Regions from separate parts of the Colwellia sp. BRX8-4 genome, predicted to be linked through region 4. Evidence: predicted binding sites of a transcription regulator. Region 4 holds the regulator's gene; each other region holds the start of a gene.
What was found. The regulator sigma-54, encoded in region 4, starts transcription at its own class of promoters, with help from an activator protein. The targets are predictions, from matches to a motif close to GTTGGCACGNNNNTNGNNT.

Region 1: H4J56_RS00125 (PEP-CTERM sorting domain-containing protein) is a predicted target of sigma-54. The motif match lies at 2,234-2,252, and genes of this name have one in related genera.
Region 2: H4J56_RS10410 (flagella assembly protein FlgT) is a predicted target of sigma-54. The motif match lies at 3,762-3,780, and genes of this name have one in related genera.
Region 3: H4J56_RS00290 (PEP-CTERM sorting domain-containing protein) is a predicted target of sigma-54. The motif match lies at 1,578-1,596, and genes of this name have one in related genera.

What each region holds. Positions count from the first base shown of each region.
Region 1 covers NZ_JACGVS010000001.1:29,061-34,147, reverse strand. The annotation lists gene H4J56_RS00145 (hypothetical protein) at 1-214, shown strand, start outside; gene H4J56_RS00140 (prepilin-type N-terminal cleavage/methylation domain-containing protein) at 201-779, shown strand; gene H4J56_RS00135 (PilW family protein) at 779-1,675, shown strand; gene H4J56_RS00130 (type II secretory pathway component) at 1,665-2,129, shown strand; gene H4J56_RS00125 (PEP-CTERM sorting domain-containing protein) at 2,294-2,863, shown strand; gene H4J56_RS00120 (rod shape-determining protein) at 3,576-4,619, shown strand; gene mreC (rod shape-determining protein MreC) at 4,756-5,087, shown strand, end outside.
Region 2 covers NZ_JACGVS010000010.1:100,514-105,600, forward strand. The annotation lists gene H4J56_RS10395 (metalloregulator ArsR/SmtB family transcription factor) at 1-64, shown strand, start outside; gene H4J56_RS10400 (ArsJ-associated glyceraldehyde-3-phosphate dehydrogenase) at 87-1,112, shown strand; gene arsJ (organoarsenical effux MFS transporter ArsJ) at 1,243-2,484, shown strand; gene H4J56_RS10410 (flagella assembly protein FlgT) at 2,555-3,718, opposite strand; gene H4J56_RS10415 (FlgO family outer membrane protein) at 3,914-4,570, shown strand; gene H4J56_RS10420 (LPP20 family lipoprotein) at 4,610-5,077, shown strand.
Region 3 covers NZ_JACGVS010000001.1:62,209-67,295, forward strand. The annotation lists gene H4J56_RS00280 (hypothetical protein) at 1-24, shown strand, start outside; gene erpA (iron-sulfur cluster insertion protein ErpA) at 68-409, opposite strand; gene H4J56_RS00290 (PEP-CTERM sorting domain-containing protein) at 611-1,483, opposite strand; gene prsT (XrtA/PEP-CTERM system TPR-repeat protein PrsT) at 1,782-4,595, shown strand; gene H4J56_RS00300 (DUF6776 family protein) at 4,622-5,087, opposite strand, start outside.
Region 4 covers NZ_JACGVS010000005.1:41,409-46,495, reverse strand. The annotation lists gene rapZ (RNase adapter RapZ) at 1-808, opposite strand, end outside; gene ptsN (PTS IIA-like nitrogen regulatory protein PtsN) at 840-1,295, opposite strand; gene hpf (ribosome hibernation promoting factor) at 1,341-1,628, opposite strand; gene H4J56_RS06065 (RNA polymerase factor sigma-54) at 1,652-3,160, opposite strand; gene lptB (LPS export ABC transporter ATP-binding protein) at 3,240-3,971, opposite strand; gene lptA (lipopolysaccharide transport periplasmic protein LptA) at 3,968-4,510, opposite strand; gene lptC (LPS export ABC transporter periplasmic protein LptC) at 4,491-5,057, opposite strand; gene kdsC (3-deoxy-manno-octulosonate-8-phosphatase KdsC) at 5,054-5,087, opposite strand, start outside.

The DNA of each region.
Region 1 (5,087 bases), on a different contig from region 4:
TTTTGTTGATAATAATGTGAACAGTACCACCATCGTTAAAATAATCGAAGATGGGGTGAGCTTTCAATATGCAGGTGGTTCAACACTTTTTTCTTTTGATCATTTAGGACGACCTGTTGATTGTGTTTCTCCTTGCCAAATTAGTATAGTTGGTAAAGAACAAACCCTCATTGTTGCCATTAACGATCAAGGCTATATTTATGCTGTTAATTAATCAGATAAAATATCAGAGTACTGCAAAACAAACTGGCTTTACGCTGATTGAAATTATTGTCGGTATCGTGGTTTTATCTACTACTTATGCCGTGCTAACAACTTTGATATATCCTCTAGCAAGCCAAAGTGCTGCTCAAGTTCATCAGATCAGAGCTGCGGAATTAGGTCAATCCATGATCAATGAAATTTTAGGCAAAGCCTTTGATGAAAACTCTGATATGTCCGGTGGTTTTTTACGATGTGGAGAAATTTCTGCAGATCTTTGTACTACATCGGCGAATTTGGGTGCTGACGGCAGTGAGCAGCGCGTTGATTATAATGATGTAGATGATTACAACTCGATTAATTTTACTGACGATAACATTCTCAACTCTCAAGGTAATCCTATTTCTGATGTTTATGTCGGCTTCTCTATGAATGTTTCGGTAATTTATGACAGTGATTATAGTGGAACATATGATGCAAGTGTTGATGATGAAAAAACAACAAAGTTAATTACTATTACTGTGCGCAGCCCACAAGATGATGATTACATTTTTTCGGTATATAGGGTGAACTTCTAATGCTTTCTCGTTTTTGTCAGCCCAATAACCTTAAAATAAATGCTATTCATTGCTTACATTCAAAAAAAGAAAACTTTAAAACGGGGCATTTTAAAAATATAAAATCAAAAGGCTTTACGTTAATTGAGTTTATAGTCGCTATGGTATTATTGGGTATACTCGCGGTAGGTGTTAGCTCTTTTTTACAATTTGGCAGTCAAATATATTCTGATGTATCGGCACGAGATCAAATATTATCATCTGCCCGGTTTGCCATTGAAAGACTCAACAGAGAACTTAGAGGTGCGTTGCCTAATAGTGCACGGATAACGACCAACGGCTGTTTAGAGTTTATGCCGATTCAATCTAGTGCTATTTATGTTGATATCCCCGTTGCTCCAGACTCAGCAAGTGATAAAGTTACTATTGTGCCAGCTTCGACCACGGTCAGTATTACAGATGTAGTAACCTTTAATGCGATCGTTTACCCTTTAAATTCGAATGATGTTTATCTTTCATCTAATCAGAAGTTTTATCCTATTGATAGTGCAATTTATTCGACTAACTCTTCGATAGACCCGCATGTTTTAACATTAGATAGTTCAGTGCTATTTGCCGAAGAATCAACAACCAACAGAGTATATTTTATCGACGACTCTGTGATGTATTGTATCGAAGGCAGCGATGACAATAATAGTTTAATTCGATACGATGTGACAAGTCATAGTATCACCGGCGAGCCAGTCAACTTAAGCAATAGAGCTGTAATGGCAGAATATCTAAAAGATGATTCTGCCTTTAGTACGATTGGTGCTAATTTGCAGCGAAATGCAATTGTTTCGATTCGATTATATTTTACAAGGCAATTCGAAGAAATTTTATTTGAGAATGAAATACAGGTGCCGAATGTTCCATAGCGATAGAAGTATAAATTTACATAAACGCGATGATTGCGTTATTCAAGTCACAGCCAAGCAAAAGGGTAGTGCTATCGTTATCGCTATTTTTGTCATTGTGGTAATGGCTTTACTTGGTGCGGGGTTGGTTAAAATATTATCATCAAGTGCTGAGTCTGTAGCTTATGAAGTTATCGGTACGCGTGCATATGCAGCAGCGCAGACGGGGGCTCAATGGCAATTACTCGAAGTTTTTCCTCATGACACTGATATAAGAACGACATGCCAAAATATTATAATTGAACCTGATTTTTCGAATGTTAAAGGTTTAGAGAATTGCGAAGCTTTAGTAACCTGTAATGATGACGGTGAATTTGATGGCACAACCTACTATATTATTACCAGTACAGGTCAATGTTCCATCGGCGGTGTTATAACATCTCGTACCGTTAAAATAGAAGCAAGAAGCCTATAACGTCTGTTGCAGTGTTTTAGCATTAAGTGTTAGAAATTTTTACAGTTTACTTTATGTATATATACCTAAAAGAGCAACCTGTTGTTTTTTAATGGAATTTACTGGTTGGCATAACTTGTGCTTACTAGTTGATATACTAAGTTTTTCATTAATTGAGAATTATAATGATTAAGTTTTCTTTGAAATTAGCTGTTTTTCTAATTTATTTGTTATCAAGCGCAGCTCATGCTGGCTTAATAGATGAATCTGGTGTTTGGGTTTGTGACGATCCTGAAGATGAGGTTTGTATAATCAGTGATGTAATCCCTGAAGAGTTTTATATAGTTAAAGGTCAATTTCAGTGGGTATGGGCATCTTATGTAAATACAGAGTTTTATGACGGGAATCAATTAATGAGCCCTGAAGATTTTCATCTAAATGAAGGGTGGCGATTTGCAACTACAAACGAAGAATTATTTGAACTATCTGAACTTACACTTAGTGATTTTACCAATGATAATGGGAGTTTAATTGAAGCTGCGATATATTGGAATACACGCTATATGGGTGTTGATAGCCTTAATTTAGATGATAGTGACATTTCAAGCGTTTGGGTTTCTAATGTTCATGACAATTTCTTTTTCGATACTTTTTACGTTCGCAATACTCCAGCTCAAGTACCTGAACCTACAACAATTATGATTTTTGCCATTGCTTTAATCGCATTATCCATGAGAAATCGTGTAATTCAATAGTTTCGAATTTGTAGCGTTTACGTGCAAACAGCCTCGTCAATACGGGGCTTTTTATTGCCTTAAAATAATTATATAGGACCTATATTAGGCTCGCTAAATTTATTTGAAAAGATGTGCCGATAAAAAACAGTTGGCTTTTAAGCCGAACATTCATCTTTATTCATTAGTCATCATGAAATTTTATTCACCGATAAATATGATTAATTAGCATGGTAATCTCGTGGTAAAATGCTGAAATTTATTAAATAGGTTATCCAAAAAGATTGATTTTTAATTCGCGGCGAGTGTAAAAATATTTTTGTCATTTTATGGTAATAATTAGGGAACTATTGGTGTTGAATACAAGACTAAAGATTGGCGAAAGTGTAACTGCACCGCAAAAGTAAGTAACACAACCGATAAACGTAATTGTGCAATTGTAACATTTTGTCCAAATCGAGAAAATGTTACTATGACTTTTTAACAAGAATGAGGGATTTAATACATTATTGATTAACAATTCCCTCAATTTTGGCTTAGTCATTAAAAATATGCTAAAAAAGTGATGTTTTTTATCATTCAAACAACACAAATTTGAAACACTCAGGTATGATTAGCCCATATAATATATTATTAACAAACTTGACAAAATGCTCATTGATTAACTCAATGCTTTGTTGAGAATAAAAGAGATTAATTCTCTTTTTATAACACTTTAGGATATTTAGATCTTATGTTTAAAAAATTACGCGGCATGTTTTCTAATGATTTATCAATAGATTTAGGAACGGCGAACACTCTTATTTATGTAAAAGACCAAGGCATCGTTTTGAATGAGCCTTCGGTAGTTGCTATTCGCCAAGACCGCTCTGGTGGTTCAAAAAGTGTAGCTGCAGTAGGTTCTGCTGCAAAACAAATGCTGGGCAGAACGCCAGGTAATATTGAAGCTATTCGCCCAATGAAAGATGGTGTTATCGCTAACTTTTTTGTTACTGAAAAAATGCTGCAATACTTTATTAAACAAGTTCACAGTAATAATTTTTTACGCCCAAGTCCTCGTGTACTTGTTTGTGTTCCTTGCGGTTCTACTCAAGTTGAACGTCGCGCTATTCGTGAGTCTGCACTTGGTGCTGGCGCCCGTGAAGTTTATCTTATTGACGAACCAATGGCTGCGGCTATTGGTGCAGGTATGCCCGTTTCAGAAGCTACAGGTTCGATGGTAGTTGATATTGGTGGTGGTACCACTGAAGTCGGTATTATTTCATTGAACGGTGTGGTTTATTCTTCTTCTGTACGTATCGGTGGCGATAAGTTTGACGATGCCATTATCAATTACGTACGTCGTAATTTTGGTAGTTTAATTGGCGAAGCAACCGCTGAGCGTATTAAACATGAAATTGGTTCAGCCTACCCAGGTGAAGAAGTATTAGAAATTGAAGTACGTGGCCGTAACTTAGCTGAAGGTGTTCCTCGTAGTTTTACGTTGAACAGCAATGAAATATTAGAAGCACTACAAGAACCACTAACCGGCATTGTTAGTGCTATTATGGTTGCTTTAGAGCAAGCGCCACCAGAACTAGCCTCTGACATTTCAGAACGTGGTATGGTACTTACTGGTGGTGGCGCATTATTACGTGACTTGGATCGTTTATTAATGGAAGAAACTGGCATTCCTGTTGTCGTTGCTGATGATCCACTTACGTGTGTGGCTCTTGGTGGTGGTAAAGCGCTTGAGATGATTGATATGCACGGCGGCGATTTATTCTCTTATGAATAAGTAACCTTCCGTCTGTCGTTGTAGGGTAAATTTAGCGGGTAGAAGTACTTATTGACTGATGTCATCTTGTATTTATTACTTAAATTTACCTATGTAGCTTAACGATGACCATTCCCTAAATAAATTTTAGGTTTATATGAATCCAATATTTAAACATGGCCCTTCCCCTCAGCACCGCCTCTTGTTGGTGCTGTTTTGTTCTGTGTCTTTAATTTTTTTCGATCACAAAATGAATAGCTTTGAAAATATTCGAGGTTATTTACAGTCTCTGGTCAGCCCCTTACAGTATTTAGCGACGACTCCTAAGCAAGTCATGACTTGGGCTGCCGAAAATATTGTTACGCGGCGACAACTACTCAGTGATAACCAGCAATATAAAGTTGAAGAATTGCGTTTTCATCAACAACTATTAGAACTTGAAATTATCAAGAAAGAAAATACGCGGTTGCGTTTATTACTGGCCTCGCC
Region 2 (5,087 bases), on a different contig from region 4:
ATGTGTAACAAACCTTATTGATATGGGCAATCGTCCGAGCAGACAGCAAAAATGTTGCGAATAACCTTAATAAATAGGAATAAATCATGACAATTAAAGTAGGTATTAATGGCTTTGGCCGCATCGGACGTTTAGTTCTACGTGCGGCATGGCAATGGCCAGAAATAGAGTTTATTCAAATTAATGATCCCGCAGGTGATGCTAAAACATTAGCACACTTACTGAATTTTGACTCTATTCATGGTCGTTGGAAATTTGATGCACAAGTCGACAATAACCAAATGATCGTCTGTGATGAAGACGGTGAACATCACATTAATATTAGTCATAATTTAACCATAGCTGAAACTGACTGGTCACAATGTGATGTTGTTGTAGAAGCTTCTGGAGTGATGAAAACGACCAAACTATTAAGTGCTTATTTAGCACAAGGTGTTAAACGGGTTATGGTTACAGCACCCGTAAAAGAAGAGGGCGCCTTAAATATTGTCATGGGCGTTAATCATCATCTTTATAACAAAGCACAGCATAAAATTGTCACTGCTGCTTCTTGTACCACTAATTGTTTAGCGCCAGTGGTTAAAGTTCTCCAAGACAGTGTTGGCATAAAACACGGCAGTATGACGACTATCCATGATATTACCAATACGCAAACTATCCTTGATGCGCCTCATAAAGATTTACGTCGAGCGCGAGCTTGTGGCCAAAGTTTAATTCCAACGACTACCGGGTCTGCAACCGCTATTACCCATATTTTTCCTGAGCTAAAGGGAAAATTAAATGGTCATGCCGTGCGAGTTCCGTTAGCGAATGCCTCAATTACTGACTGTGTATTTGAGTTAAATAGAGCCGTAACAGTTGAAGAAATTAATCAATTGATGTCTACGGCGGCACAAGGAGACCTAAAAGATATACTTGGCTATGAAGAGCGTCCTTTGGTCTCTGTTGATTATAAAACGGATCCACGTTCATGTATTGTTGATGCGCTATCAACCATGGTTGTTAATGACACCCAATTGAAAATGTATTTGTGGTATGACAACGAATGGGGTTATGCCAATCGAGCTGCAGAGTTAATGTTGTTAGTTGGACGATCTGATATTAAGCACTAGTCTTTGAGAATATCGACATAGACTGCGTTTTTAAACGAATAATATCTTGGCGTTACGCTAATGTTTAATACTCTTGATTATTTATTAGCATACGCCAACATCAATCGAAAATACCATCATTGGTACCTTTATGTTAAACAAAATAACTGCACTGCCTAGTGCGGTAAAACAGTACCTATTAATTACCGCTAACTATTGGTTTTTCACCTTAACCGATGGTGCTTTGCGTATGCTGGTATTATTACATTTTCATCATCTAGGTTATTCCCCGCTTGCCATTGCGATGTTATTTCTATTTTATGAAGTTTTTGGCGTGATAACCAACCTAGTTGGCGGGTGGTTAGGAGCAAAAATTGGTTTGAATAAAACCATGAATATTGGTCTGTTCAGTCAAGTTTTTGCTTTATTAATGCTAACAGTTCCTGAACAATACTTAACCGTTATCTGGGTTATGTTGGCACAGGCGCTGTCGGGTATAGCTAAAGATCTTAATAAGATGAGCGCTAAAAGCAGTATTAAAACGTTGGTACCAACGAGCAATAACAACCAAGATCACGCTGTTCTTTTCCGTTGGGTTGCTTATCTTACAGGATCAAAAAACGCCTTAAAGGGTATCGGTTTTTTCCTAGGTGCCTGGTTACTAAGTACTGTGGGATTTTCAGTAGCCATGCTAATAATGGCGAGTGTGCTAGCGATTGTTTTCATGCTTAGCCTGTTTTTATTGCAGGGTGATTTAGGTAAGGCAAAGCACAAAGTTAAATTTAAAGAGATATTCTCAAATCACCCATCATTAAATTATTTGGCGGGCGCGCGCTTATTTTTATTTGCTGCTAGGGATATTTGGTTTGTTGTCGGATTACCGATATATTTGGTCAGTAATTTAGGTTGGCAACATACTAATGTTGGGATATTTATGGCGTTATGGATTATCGCTTATGGTATTGTTCAAGGCTCAACACCTAAATTTTTTATTAAAAATAACCAACATAATATCAAGGGTCATTTGTTATTTACTTGGGGGATGATTTTATCCGGTGTTACCTTGTTGTTAGCACTGTTGATGTTTTATGCGACCAAGCTCAACATCAGTACTGAAATCATTATTATTGCAGGCTTATTTATTTTTGGGGCTGTTTTTGCTATTAATTCTGCGCTACATAGCTATGTGATTGTAGCCATGGCGAAAGAAGATGGCGTTTCTATGGATGTTGGCTTTTATTATATGGCTAATGCCCTGGGAAGGTTATTAGGGACTGTGATGTCAGGTGTTATTTATCAATTTACTAACTTAATTACCTGTTTAATCATTTCCGCTTTGTTTGCTGGACTTTCTGCTTTATTGATTAAACGTATTAGTCTGTCAAACGAATAAGGCGCAAAACAGTGACAACGTTAACGTTACCAGCATGCTGGTAACGTTAACGTTCTATATAGCGATGAAGTTAGTAACGCACCGCTAAATCATTTAATTGGATGTTACCCAGTAATTGCCCGTCAGTAGTCATTGCCTGTGCGCTTTGCTGAGACACTTGGGTTATTTTTACTGTGTAAGGGCTAACGTTAAAACCGGCATAGGTTTTTCCTGAGTCAGTAATGATATTATTTAAGTGTAATAGAGAAAACTCATCACCAACTTTTACGCCATGCCTTTTACCTAAATTAATCGTTAACGAATTACCAGCTATTTGAACTACCTTGCCACGAGTAGGTTGACACATCATATTTTCGTCGATATCAATGATCATATCCCCTAACACTTTTTCAATGGCCATTCCGTATTGGCTTTGCCAAAATACTTCGCTATGAACATCAACTTGCTGACGTTTGCCAAATTCCCATGGGGCAGAACTACGGTACTGCTTAGTGAAGACAGATTCACCATTAGTACCGTTGTAAATATATAGGCTGACACTAAACTGACGGTTAAAAACATCTTCTTGCCAGAACTGCCAACCGTTGGTTGAGTCTTGTGTAAAGCTAATGTCATTAATTTCAGAATACATGACATACTGAGTATCGCTGATATTAGCTAACGACATGGTGAGATTTTTTATTGCTTCAACTTGTAAGCTGTTATTTAATCTTGAGAACTGAGACTTCTCTTTTAATAACAATCGGGTGTCGAGATAAATACCTTGGTTGTTAATTTTATAAGCAAGCTTAGCCATCAATTTATTATCAAGAGCATAAATTTTACCGATACTCGCTTGCTCTCTATGCATTAAGTTACTACGGGTAATTAATAAAGACTTTCGATAATCAGAAGAGAAGCACTGTTTACTTTGTGGGAAGATGTCAGCACGAATGGTTACGGTGACCAAATTGCCCTCATAATTTTCATCAACCAGCTCAAAAGAATTTACGGTACCGCTGGCGCGAATATTTATTTCATTTTGTGTCAATAATCCGTTAACCGTTTTTTGCACACTCGATACGGAAGCTCCGGCAACGAGTAAGGCTTTTTTTAATGCATTCTCTATGGCTAATGTTTTTGCTCGTTCGGCATTGCCCTGCATTATTACTGACTTTCCCTGAGCTTCATACCACTGGGCATCAGCAGAATGAGTGATAAAAAATAAAAGTAGAGCTGATATAAATAAGCGCATATGAAGTCCGTCAGTAAAAAAGGTTTAATATCTACTGTCGAATATGCAGTTTCTATGCCCACTTATTTTAATACGCAAGTAACTTTATAGATTGGCGCGATTTGTGCTTTATTTATATTAGAAACTATTTGATGTCGTTTATCGATATTACTGCAAAACTGATTATTCGCTTTCAGAGCGATCAAGGGGAGCTCAATGAAAAAGTGGCTTATTCCATTATTTATTCCAACGTTGATGTCGTGTTCATCAATGAATATGATGAGTGATGAAGATAATTTTTATAAATCAAAGCAAGAAGTACGAGGTGAAATTGACAGTTTCAATCTACCTCGACATGCGATAGCAGATGTTGTTAAAGGGCTTACTTATCAGATGCTTGAAAGCAGCTCTTTTGTAAACCCTAAAACACCTATCGCGGTAGCTTCTTTTGTCGAATTAGAAAACCTTGAGTCAACTAATTGGCTGGGTAATCAAATATCAGAGAACTTTGTTCATGAATTACAGCGCCATGGTTTAGTTGTTATTGATTTTAAAACGACGGGACATATTCGTGTTACTGCTCAAGGTGATTATGTTTTTAGTCGCGACTGGAAAGAGCTGCCAGAGCGGCAGATTATTGACTATGTTGTAACCGGTACCATGATGGAACAAGAAAATGGTGTGATGATTAATGCTCGGATGATTGGTATGCAATCACGTGTTGTTGTTGCCACGGCACAATCTTTTATCCCAAGCTGGGTAATTGGTGAACAGATTAATCAAGATGAAAGTGTTCGGATAAAAGATGGATTAATCATTCGAAACAGCGTTATGTTAGCAGAAGACGAACGTTCAATTAAAATTGTTAATTAGTTTTTTATATTGATGTAGGACTAACTTTTGGTATTTATGATGAAAAAAATTATTCTTAATATATTAACCGCTGGTAGTTTAGCTTTGTTACTTGCCAGCTGTTCTAGTGTTTATGACAAACACGTACAATGGCAAAGTGTTAAGCCTGAAACCTTCCCTGTGTTACATGCTATTGGCCAAGCGCCGATAAGTTTGCAAAACTCACAACATGAAACGCAGCGTATGTTGATGGCGATTAATGCCTCAAAGCTTGCCGCTTATGCAGAACTTGCAGAACAAGTTTATGGGCAAAAGATAAATGGTGAAATGACCATGTCACAACTGATAATGGGTAAAAATGAAGTGTCAGCGTCAGTTCAAGGTGTCATCCGCGCAGCTAAAGTGATTAAAAGCTATCCTGTTGGCGACAGTTACACCACAGAGTTAAGTTTAGACTTTGAAGATGTTTATAATATTTATTTAGCTTCTTCACCCAAACGTGAAATTAAAGCGGTTACCTATTATTAAGTGTTAACAG
Region 3 (5,087 bases), on a different contig from region 4:
AAAAAAGCACAAAAAAGCCAGTGATATTTCGCTGGCTTTTTGTTAATCGCAATGTAACTAAAGAGAATTAGATTGAGAAAGAAGATCCACAACCACAGGTTGATGAAGCGTTTGGGTTATGTACTAAAAATCTACTACCTTCTAAACCTTCAATATAGTCAACTTCGCCGTCAACTAAATATTGTAAACTCATAGGATCAATAACCATAGTGACGCCTTTTTTCACAATAGTCATGTCACCGTCATTTACTTTTTCATCAAAAGTAAATCCATATGAAAACCCTGAGCAACCACCACCTGTTACATAAACACGTAATTTCAATTCCGGATTCTCTTCTTCTGTGATCAAAGATAATACTTTATTTGCGGCGGCATCGGAAAATTTTATTGGTAATTCGGGAGTTGACATATTGCTCTACTTACAAAGATGTTACGGGAGTGTCTCGCGTGTATTATCTTAAACTTGACTAATTTAGTCAAGTATTGTCTGAGATAGTAAAATTTATCAGCAAGAAGAAGAATTTAATCTGAAATATATACAAAAAATGCGCTATATAATTAAATATAGCGCATTAATTAAACCACTAACGGGTCAGTAGCTAATAGTAAATTAGTGAGTTATTTTTCTACGGTAAATAAGACCAAACATAGCAAGTAACATTAATACAAATGTTTGTGGCTCCGGCACTGCAATAGTATCTGTAGGTGGAGCAAAAGAAACTACACCTTCAATAATATCGTTAGCACAGGTCATTGCCCAGCGAAAGGCAATTTGATTAGCTGTCGCTAATGCAGTTCCAGTAACGTCAAAGGTAAAACTCACCTTACCGTAGCCATTCCATGTTCCACCAACGGTCTTAGCATAGCTATAAGAAGTATCTGCATACCATGAAGATGAATCATGAATCTTATCAGTATGATTATTATCAGCAAGCATAACCGCTTGATCAGCACGGGCACTGTTACCATGAAGAGTCGTTGAAGAAACAACTTGATTAGCACCAAAATTCGACTTTAATTGCCCAGTTCCTGAATTAGAATTACGTGCACCACTTAAATCGTAAACGTAGTTCCAATTTGTGCCGGTATTTGAATTAGCTGCAGCGCTAGTAAAGCTGTCATCTGAGGTATTTCCTTGGGGATCCCAAGGCGATTCTCCAGTACTGTTAAAACTATTATCAGCAGCCATAAACAAATCACCAAGCCTGATGCCGTCTCTATTTATATCGTTGTAAAATGCAGTAAAGATATCAACAGATAGTGTGGTACCGACACGAGAAACAAACATTTGGTCAACGTCATATAGATAAGATTTACCATTGATGTCATTACTATGACCTTTACCTATATAATTATCTTGAATATCAGAATAACCTTTATCAGTGTACTGATTCATTATGTTTTCGGCGGTAAGTGTTGTAGCAAACCCGTTAATACTTGATACTGAAAGTGCAGCGATTGCAATCCATTTTAAACATTTCATATTTTAAACCTACTTCTAAATACTGGCATAAATAACATGTGTAATAAAAACACAAGACTATGTATAAATTTTATTTACTTATTGACCCCACACAATTCAATATTCAAGCCAAGATTAAAAAGCCCTTTATTTTTAAGTGCATAGGATTATATTATTTGATATATCGGTTATTTTACCTAAAAGTGTAAAAAATATCGACAACTATTAACGGTACAACTTAAACAATTAAAGATCTGCTAGATATTCATAATGACTCCTAGTATCCTTAGCAATTGATTTTCATAAGAGAAATAATTAAATGGCCTCTTTGGTAAAAACGACTTTAGCCTTACTCTCCGGCACAATTTTATTGCTGAGTTCGCATGCTCTGGCTTTGCCCGATCAAAACGCAGATAAACCTTATGAAGATGCCCTAGCAAGCTTTTACCTTTCTGAACTCAATGCGGCAATTATTCATTTAAAGAATGCCTTAAAAAATGATCCTGAACATTTACCTTCTATGGTGTTACTCGCCGAAGTATATATTGCTATGGGTGATGGCGCTTCGGCAGAAAATCAACTAGAAAACGCTCAAGAAAAGAATGCTGATGAAAGTAAAATACTGCCGTTAATGCTTGAAGCTTATCTTTTACAGCAAAAATATAAAAAAGTAATTAATGCGCCAATGGCTTCTATAACTCAAAAACAACAACTGAGTAAAGTTGCCGTATTGCAAGGACGTGCTTTTATAGCGATGAATAACTTAGCGCAAGCAAAAGTTTTATTCCAAGAAGCTTTAGAGTATATGCCTAGTAGTATCAAAGCCCAATTAGGCATAGCACAAGTAGAACTGCTTAATGGAAATATGCTCCAAGCAAGAGCCTATATTGATAAAGCACTCTCTTTATCGCCAACAAACAGTGTCGCTTTGACAATGCTTGCTAATATAGAACAGCAAGCTGGCAATCGGATTGAATCGTTAAAAATAATTTCACAAGTTATTGAGCTAAATAATAAAGATTTTCCTGCGTTACTTACACGAGCCAGTTTATATATTGAACTGGGTGATTTTCAACTTGCTTTAAACGACCTTGGTATAATCATCACAGAAATCCCCAATGAGCCGAAAGCAAATTATTTAAAGATAATTGCAAACAGTGCCTTAGGTAATACTGAAGAAGTTAATAAAACAACCGCTCATATCAATACCGTATTAATGGGATTACCCGAAGATATAATGAAACAGAATCCCGTGTATCTTTATTTAGCGGGTGTGATTAGTTTTCAGCAACAAGAAAACTTAAAGGCTCAAGATTTTTTGCAAAAATATATCGCTATTATTAGTGACGATATAAGAGCGTTAAAGTTAGCCGCTCAAATTGAACTCGCATTAAATAATCCCTTTCGTGCAAAAACATTATTAGTAAAATCTAAGCTAGTAGCCCCTGACGACGTTGAAACATGGTCGCTTCTTGGTCAGACCTATACCGTATTAGGAGAACTACAACTTGCTGAAGATTACCTCAAAGATGTTATTGACAGTGATAAAGAAAATCCCCAACCTTTATTTGAGTTAGCAAAGTTAGAAATTTTAACAGGAAAGTTCCCACAAGCTATTACTCACCTTCAATTAGCAAAATCAATAGATGCTAATATAAGTTTTATTGTGCTGCTCGCAGAGGCCTTCCAACAAAACAATCAGTTTGAACAGGCACTAGAGCAATTAGACCTTGCGTTAATTTTACAAAGTGATGATAGCGTTTTGCACTTAAAAAAAGGTATTTTATTAGGTCAATTAGAACAGCACCTACTAGCAAAAGAATCACTAGAACAATCACTAAAGTTAAACCCTAACAACCTTAGGACACTTGTCCATTTATCAAGAATCGATGTTATAGAACAACAGCCAGAAAAAGCGATAGCAAAAATAAATAAGAAAATCGTTGAACTAACAGAACCCAATTCATTTTTACTGATTGAGCTAGGTAATATACATCGCCTAACCAACAATAATAATGAAGCGTTATCAGCCTACAAAAAAGCCTACAGTGTTGATAATACTAACCCCAATGCATTAATAAATATTATTGAAATACAAGTCATGCTTGGCCAATTGAAAGAAGCGATAACCTTAACCAGTGAGTTTTTAAACAAAAACAACAAAGCAGGAAGTATTTATCTAGCACTGGCTAATTTATACATGGCAGATAAAGAATACCAAAAAGCGTTTAGTACTTTCGAATTGGCGGTTAAAAATAGTAATGATAAATCAAATGTTTATAATATTTTTGCTGATGCACAATTGTCACGATCAGATTTTGAAGGCGCTACACTCAGCTTAAAACGATCTATTTCATGGAATGCTGAAAATCTTGACTCCCATTTAAAGTTGTTTGATATTTATCTGCAACAAAAAAACGAAACGTTAGCGCTCGATATTTTAAAGCGTATAGCCAAAAAAAGTACTAATATTATATTTTTAAACAACCTTGAGGGTAACTTATACTTACAATTAGGAAAACTAGCCGAAGCAGAAAAAACATTTCTAGCTTCCTTGAAAAAAAGTCAAAACCGACCCGCCGTTTATGGTTTATATCGTGTATACAAACAACAAGAACAATTTTCAAAGGCGCTTGATTTATTGACCCTTTGGGTTAAAGAAAATCCAAGAGACATTACCTCTCAAATAGCAATCGCGGATACACTAGTCGCAACAAATCAACTGCAGAGTGCTGCTAAAAAATACCAAGATTTAATTGAGGTGTTTTCTGAACTGCCAATTTTGTTGAATAATGCCGCACAAGTATTCATTAAACTGGAGCAGTTCCCTCAGGCATTAACGTATGCAAAAAAAGCAGACAAGATATTACCTGATAATGTCGCAATAATGGATACACTTGCTTGGTCTTATACCCTAAATAAACAAGCAGATTTGGCACTACCTATATTTAGACAAGTTATTGTTAAAGATTTCAACAATGCTGAAATAAAGTATCACTTAGCTGTTACTTTATATCAATTAGATCGCAAGGGTGAAGCAAAGAAATATCTAAAGGCTGCGTTAGAAAATGAAAGTACACTTCCTAACAGAGCTGCTGCTATAGCACTTATGGAAAAGCTTACTGAGGAATAGCGTGAATAATTAAAAAACACTTGTCATTATTGAGTGTTTTTTAATAAATCATTCCAGATATAGCTCTGGTCTATTCGCTGATATTTTTGCCATCTATTTTTTGGTAAAATAGCAGCTAACGCTAATTTTTCGGGTAAAAAGTTTGCAGGAAGAGTGAACTCACCTTCAACAATTTGAAAGTATTGAAAACTAAAAGATAAATCTTTCTTTGTAGATACCGATATATTACTTAACTTTAATTCGCTTGGCTTATTATCTAAGCTCCCCAATAAAGTAAAATCGACATAGCCTTTAGCAAAACGCTTACGTACTTGCTGTTGCATTAAAACAATTTGAAAACGAAAATGATGTGGACTGGCTGTTGGGTGGATCATCATTCGATCAATCGCCAATCCATCAGCGGTTTTTTCTGGTGCCATCACTTTTTCATAAAAAGCTAATTCTTTTTTTACTTCATAATGCTCAGACTCCATGCTTTTTAAAAGCTCTTGG
Region 4 (5,087 bases):
CGCGTTCTTTTCTAAGATTGTTTGCTAATATTTCTGCAATATAAACCGATCGGTGTTTTCCACCCGTACAACCAATGGCGATAGTAATATAGCTGCGATTGTTTCTTTCTAAGTGGGGTAACCACGTCATCATAAAACTGTTAATTTGCCAGATAAATTTAGTGACAATCGGTTGGCTAGCAAGAAAGTCTCGCACGGGTTGATCTAAACCGGTAAAACCTTTTAAGTCTGTTTCCCAAAAAGGGTTAGGCAGAAAACGTGCATCAAAAACATAATCTGCGTCTTGTGGTACACCGTGTTTAAAGCCAAAAGATTCAAACACCACCACCATAGATGCCGAGGTTTTGCCTAAAATTCGCTCACGCACTAAATCAGATAATTGATGAGGTGATAACTGACTGGTATTAATATACAAACCCGCACGCGTGGAAATAGGTTCAAGCAGCTTTTTCTCTAAAGAGATGGCTTGGTCAAGTGGGATATTTTGTTTAATCAAAGGATGTAAACGACGCGTTTCACTAAAACGTCGAATAAGATCAGAGTCATCAGCATCTAAATACAGAATATCGAGTTTTACCGTTTTTGGTAGATAATCTAATATTTCTGAAACGTCATTAGGGTCATTGGGTAAGTTACGTACATCTAAACTAACCGCTACTTTGTCGTAATCATTAATAACGGTATGTGCTAATGCAGGCAATAAATTCACCGGAATATTATCGACACAGTAGTAGCCTAAATCTTCGAGTACACGTAAGGCGACACTTTTACCTGACCCTGAGCGACCACTGACTATCAAGAGTTTCATTTGAGTTTTCCTGGATTATTATTAGATTTTATTAACGTTTAGCATGCTTTATTAAAGTAAAAAGCTCTTGCGAATTTTGGCATTTTCTTACTTGCTTTGCGAATTGTTTAGTACTAAATATTTGCGCGATACTTTGTAAGGTATCTAAATGTTGTTGGCAGTTTTCTTCGGGGACAAATAACGCAATAATAATATCGACAGCACGGTTGTCTATCGCATCAAATTCAACGGCTTGTTCACTGGTCAGCAATACAGCAATAACTTGTGACGTATTAGTTAATCGACCATGAGGAATCGCAATGCCATTCCCTATGCCGGTAGAGCCAACTTTTTCACGCGCCATTAAGCTTTCGAATAATTGATGAGTATCAATATTATCGAATTTTTTTGCCGCAGTTTCGCTAATTATTTCAAGGAGTTTTTTTTTGCTTGTACCCTTAATCGCACACAGGGTGCAATCAAGGGTAAGGATATCTTGCAACTTCATTATACTACTTAGATTCTTTGGTGAGTGAACAGGCGATAAACAGCATTAATGCTGATTCGTTTTACCTTTGTACTTCAATATTTGCCGGTCAAGCTTAACAACAAGACTATCAATAGAGGCATACATGTCAGCATTTTCAGCTTTTGCATGTAAATCAGAGCCACTAACGTGAACAGTCGCTTCAGCAATTTGATTTGATTTTTCAACGGTGAGAACAACATGAACATTATTGATATGATCAAAATGTCGGTTTAATTTTGCCATCTTAGTCGTGACGTTTTCTCGTAAAGCTTCGGTAATGTCAACATGGTGGCCAGAAAGATTAATTTGCATAAGCTTAATTCCTCATCTTTTCGTTAAAGTAAACTTTTTCGTTGGTTAGAAGGTGGAATAGAAAGTGACTCTCGATATTTTGCTATGGTACGTCGAGCTACATTTATCCCTTGATCGGCTAATAAATCAGCCATTTTACTATCACTAAGTGGTTTTGCTGGGATTTCGGCAGCAACAAATTTTTTGATTAATGCACGAATAGCTGTTGATGAACATTCGCCACCGCTTTCGGTGCCAACATGGCTTGAGAAGAAAAACTTCAGTTCGAAAATTCCACGTGGCGTATGCATATACTTTTGTGTCGTCACTCGTGAAATGGTTGATTCATGCATATCGACAGCTTCGGCAATATCATTTAAAACCATTGGACGCATGGCTTCATTACCATGTTCAAAAAAGCCAATTTGACGTTGTACAATACAGTTTGACACTTTTAATAAGGTATCATTACGGCTTTCTAAGCTTTTAATAAACCATTTAGCTTCTTGTAAATTTGAGCGAATAAATTGTGTGTCCGCTGTCGACTTCATCGAACGTGACATCGAAGCATATTGCTGATTCACCGAAAGTTTTGGCGCAGTATCAGGGTTTAATTCGACCACCCAACGGCCATTTTTCTTTTCAACAGACACATCAGGAATAACATACTGATCGTCACTCTTCATCACACTATCGCCGGGTCTAGGATCAAGTGATTGAATAAGACGCACCACTTCGCGCAGTTGCTCTTCTTTCAGTCGAGTTTTACGCATTAATGTACGATAGTCTCGGCTACCCAGCAGATTAATATGGTCACGCAAAACTAACTTACTTTCTGCTAACCAAGGTGTAGCGGGGTCAAATTGATTAAGTTGAATGATTAAACATTCTGAAATAGAACGAGCAGCGACACCGACAGGATCAAAGAGGTTAATACGTTTTAGTACCACCTCAATTTCATCAAGCTCTACTCCTTCAATGGCAACACTTTCTAAAATGTCTTCACTAGATACCGTTAAGTAACCGGCGTCATCAACAGCATCAATAATTGCTGTCGCTATAGCGCGGTCTGTTTCGGTAAAAGGGCTTAATTCCATTTGCCAGCGCAAATGATCTTGAATGGAGTCTTGAGTCTCGCCTTGGTAAGTATAATCTTCTGAAGCTGGGCCTGAGCTTGAACTTGCTGCACCGGCCGTGTAGTTATCATCCCAAGTGGTATCCATGTTTAATTCTTCAGGGATATCGTTCTTGTCCATGGCTTCAGTGGTGGTGATTTCATCAATGGTAGGCGTAGCGTCTTCGCTACCATCAGAAGCAGGGGCTTCTTTAACATCACCAGTACCGGCAGTGTGAGCTTCTTCAAGGTTGTCAGTACTTTTATCTTCGGGATTATTTGAAGACTCATCCATTTCTAATAATGGATTACTTTCTAAGGCTTCCTGAATTTCTTGTTGAAGCTCTAACGTAGACAGTTGCAGCAATTTGATTGCTTGCTGCAATTGTGGCGTCATGGTTAATTGTTGTCCTATGCGGAGTTGTAGAGTAGGGCGCATTTAGGTCATTAACTTCCTATTATTTTTAATGGGATATTTTCGTTTTTTTCATACGAAGATACTATTCATTTACTGACTACTATAGCGTGAATTGTTCACCAAGGTATACATCTCTTACGTGTTGATTTGCAAGAATTTGATCTGCAGTACCTTCTGCAATAAGTTCACCATGACTAACAATATACGCATGTTCACATACATCGAGAGTTTCACGTACATTGTGATCAGTGATCAACACACCAATGCCACGTTCTTTTAAGTGTAGAATAATTTTTTTAATATCACCTACTGAAATTGGGTCAACACCAGCAAAAGGTTCATCTAATAAAATAAATTTTGGTTCAGCAGCTAATGCGCGAGCAATTTCTACTCGGCGGCGTTCACCACCAGATAAGCTCATGCCTAAATTATCTTTGATATGACCTATGTTGAATTCTTCAACAAGATGTTCTAATTTCTCTTCACGTTCAGCATCTGATAATTCTTTTCGTGTTTGTAAAATAGCCATAATATTGTCGTAAACACTGAGTTTTCGAAAAATAGAGGCTTCTTGTGGTAAATATCCGATGCCTTTTCTCGCACGCTCATGCATAGGCGCTAACGTCAGGTTTTCGTCATTTAAGATAATATCGCCACTATCACTTTCAACTAAACCCACAATCATATAAAAAGAAGTTGTTTTTCCGGCACCATTTGGGCCTAGTAAACCGACTATTTGTCCTGCTGAAACTTGCATACTGACATTTTTAACCACTTTTCTGCCTTTATAGGCTTTGGCAAGGCCTTTTGCCATTAGGGTGCTAGTGCTCATAAATTAATTTTTTCCTGAGTTTTCGCGTCTGTGGTTGTCGCTTTAATTTTTTCTTTCGGCTGAAAAATCGTTTTAGTGCGTTCGTTAGATTTACTTTCAGCATTAACATACTGAGTGGCAATATTGTAAGTAATTCTACTGCCACTAACCTCACTACCTTCTTGCTGTAATAACGCATTTCCTGAAATTATCACTAAATTATTTGCGGGCTCATATCTTATTTCGTCTGCTTGTAAGCTAAGAGGAGTACCATCGGCTAAGGTTTGTTTAAAGGTTGCTGGCTTCCCTTTAGCGATATAGGTTTTTTCTTCACTGCCAGATTGAGTCAGCACTTGTACTAAATCAGCACGTATAACTAATGAACCTTGAGTGATCACCACGTTATCAATATAGCTGAATATTTTATTTTTAAGATCAACGGCTTGTCTTGAAGCGTTAATTTCAATCTTTTGTTTTATATCAAATTTTTCAGCGAAAGCTGACGAAAATAGCGGAGTTGATAACAATAAGCACAGTAGGCTATTTTTTAACAATTTCATAAATTGATTTCACATGTTTAGTTAGTGTCATTTGGTTGGTGTTTAAGTCGACAATTAAACCTTTACCATCGATGGTAAATCCTTTACCGATAATTTTAATTTCTTGTTCTGAACTTATGATGTTAGTTTTTAGATCAAGTTCAAAGTATTTTCCTTGAACTTCTTGTAATAAGCTATCGGGATCTGTTGCTAACAGGCGGACATGCTTTGCTAATTTTACCCGGTTGTTATTGTATAATATGCCTTCATTGGCAGATATTTTCCATGCGGGCGCATCATTTTTTGGATGAAGTGTGTATTGAGGAAACTCAAAGTTGGTAATACTTAACTCAGGGTAATGTTCCATACGATGGGCATCAACAACATAAGCTAAACTTCCTTGATGTTTATAAACATTACTGTGTAAATTTTCGGCAATAAAATCAGGGGTCAGCGTCTTATCAATCGCTTGTAATTGTGGTGCTGAGGAATTTCTCCATTCAATTATACCGTAAACGCCTCCCGCAATTAGAAAAAACAACAAGGTTAAACTATAAAGTCGATTCATATACTCGCACCCGAAGCATTTGCTAAGGTG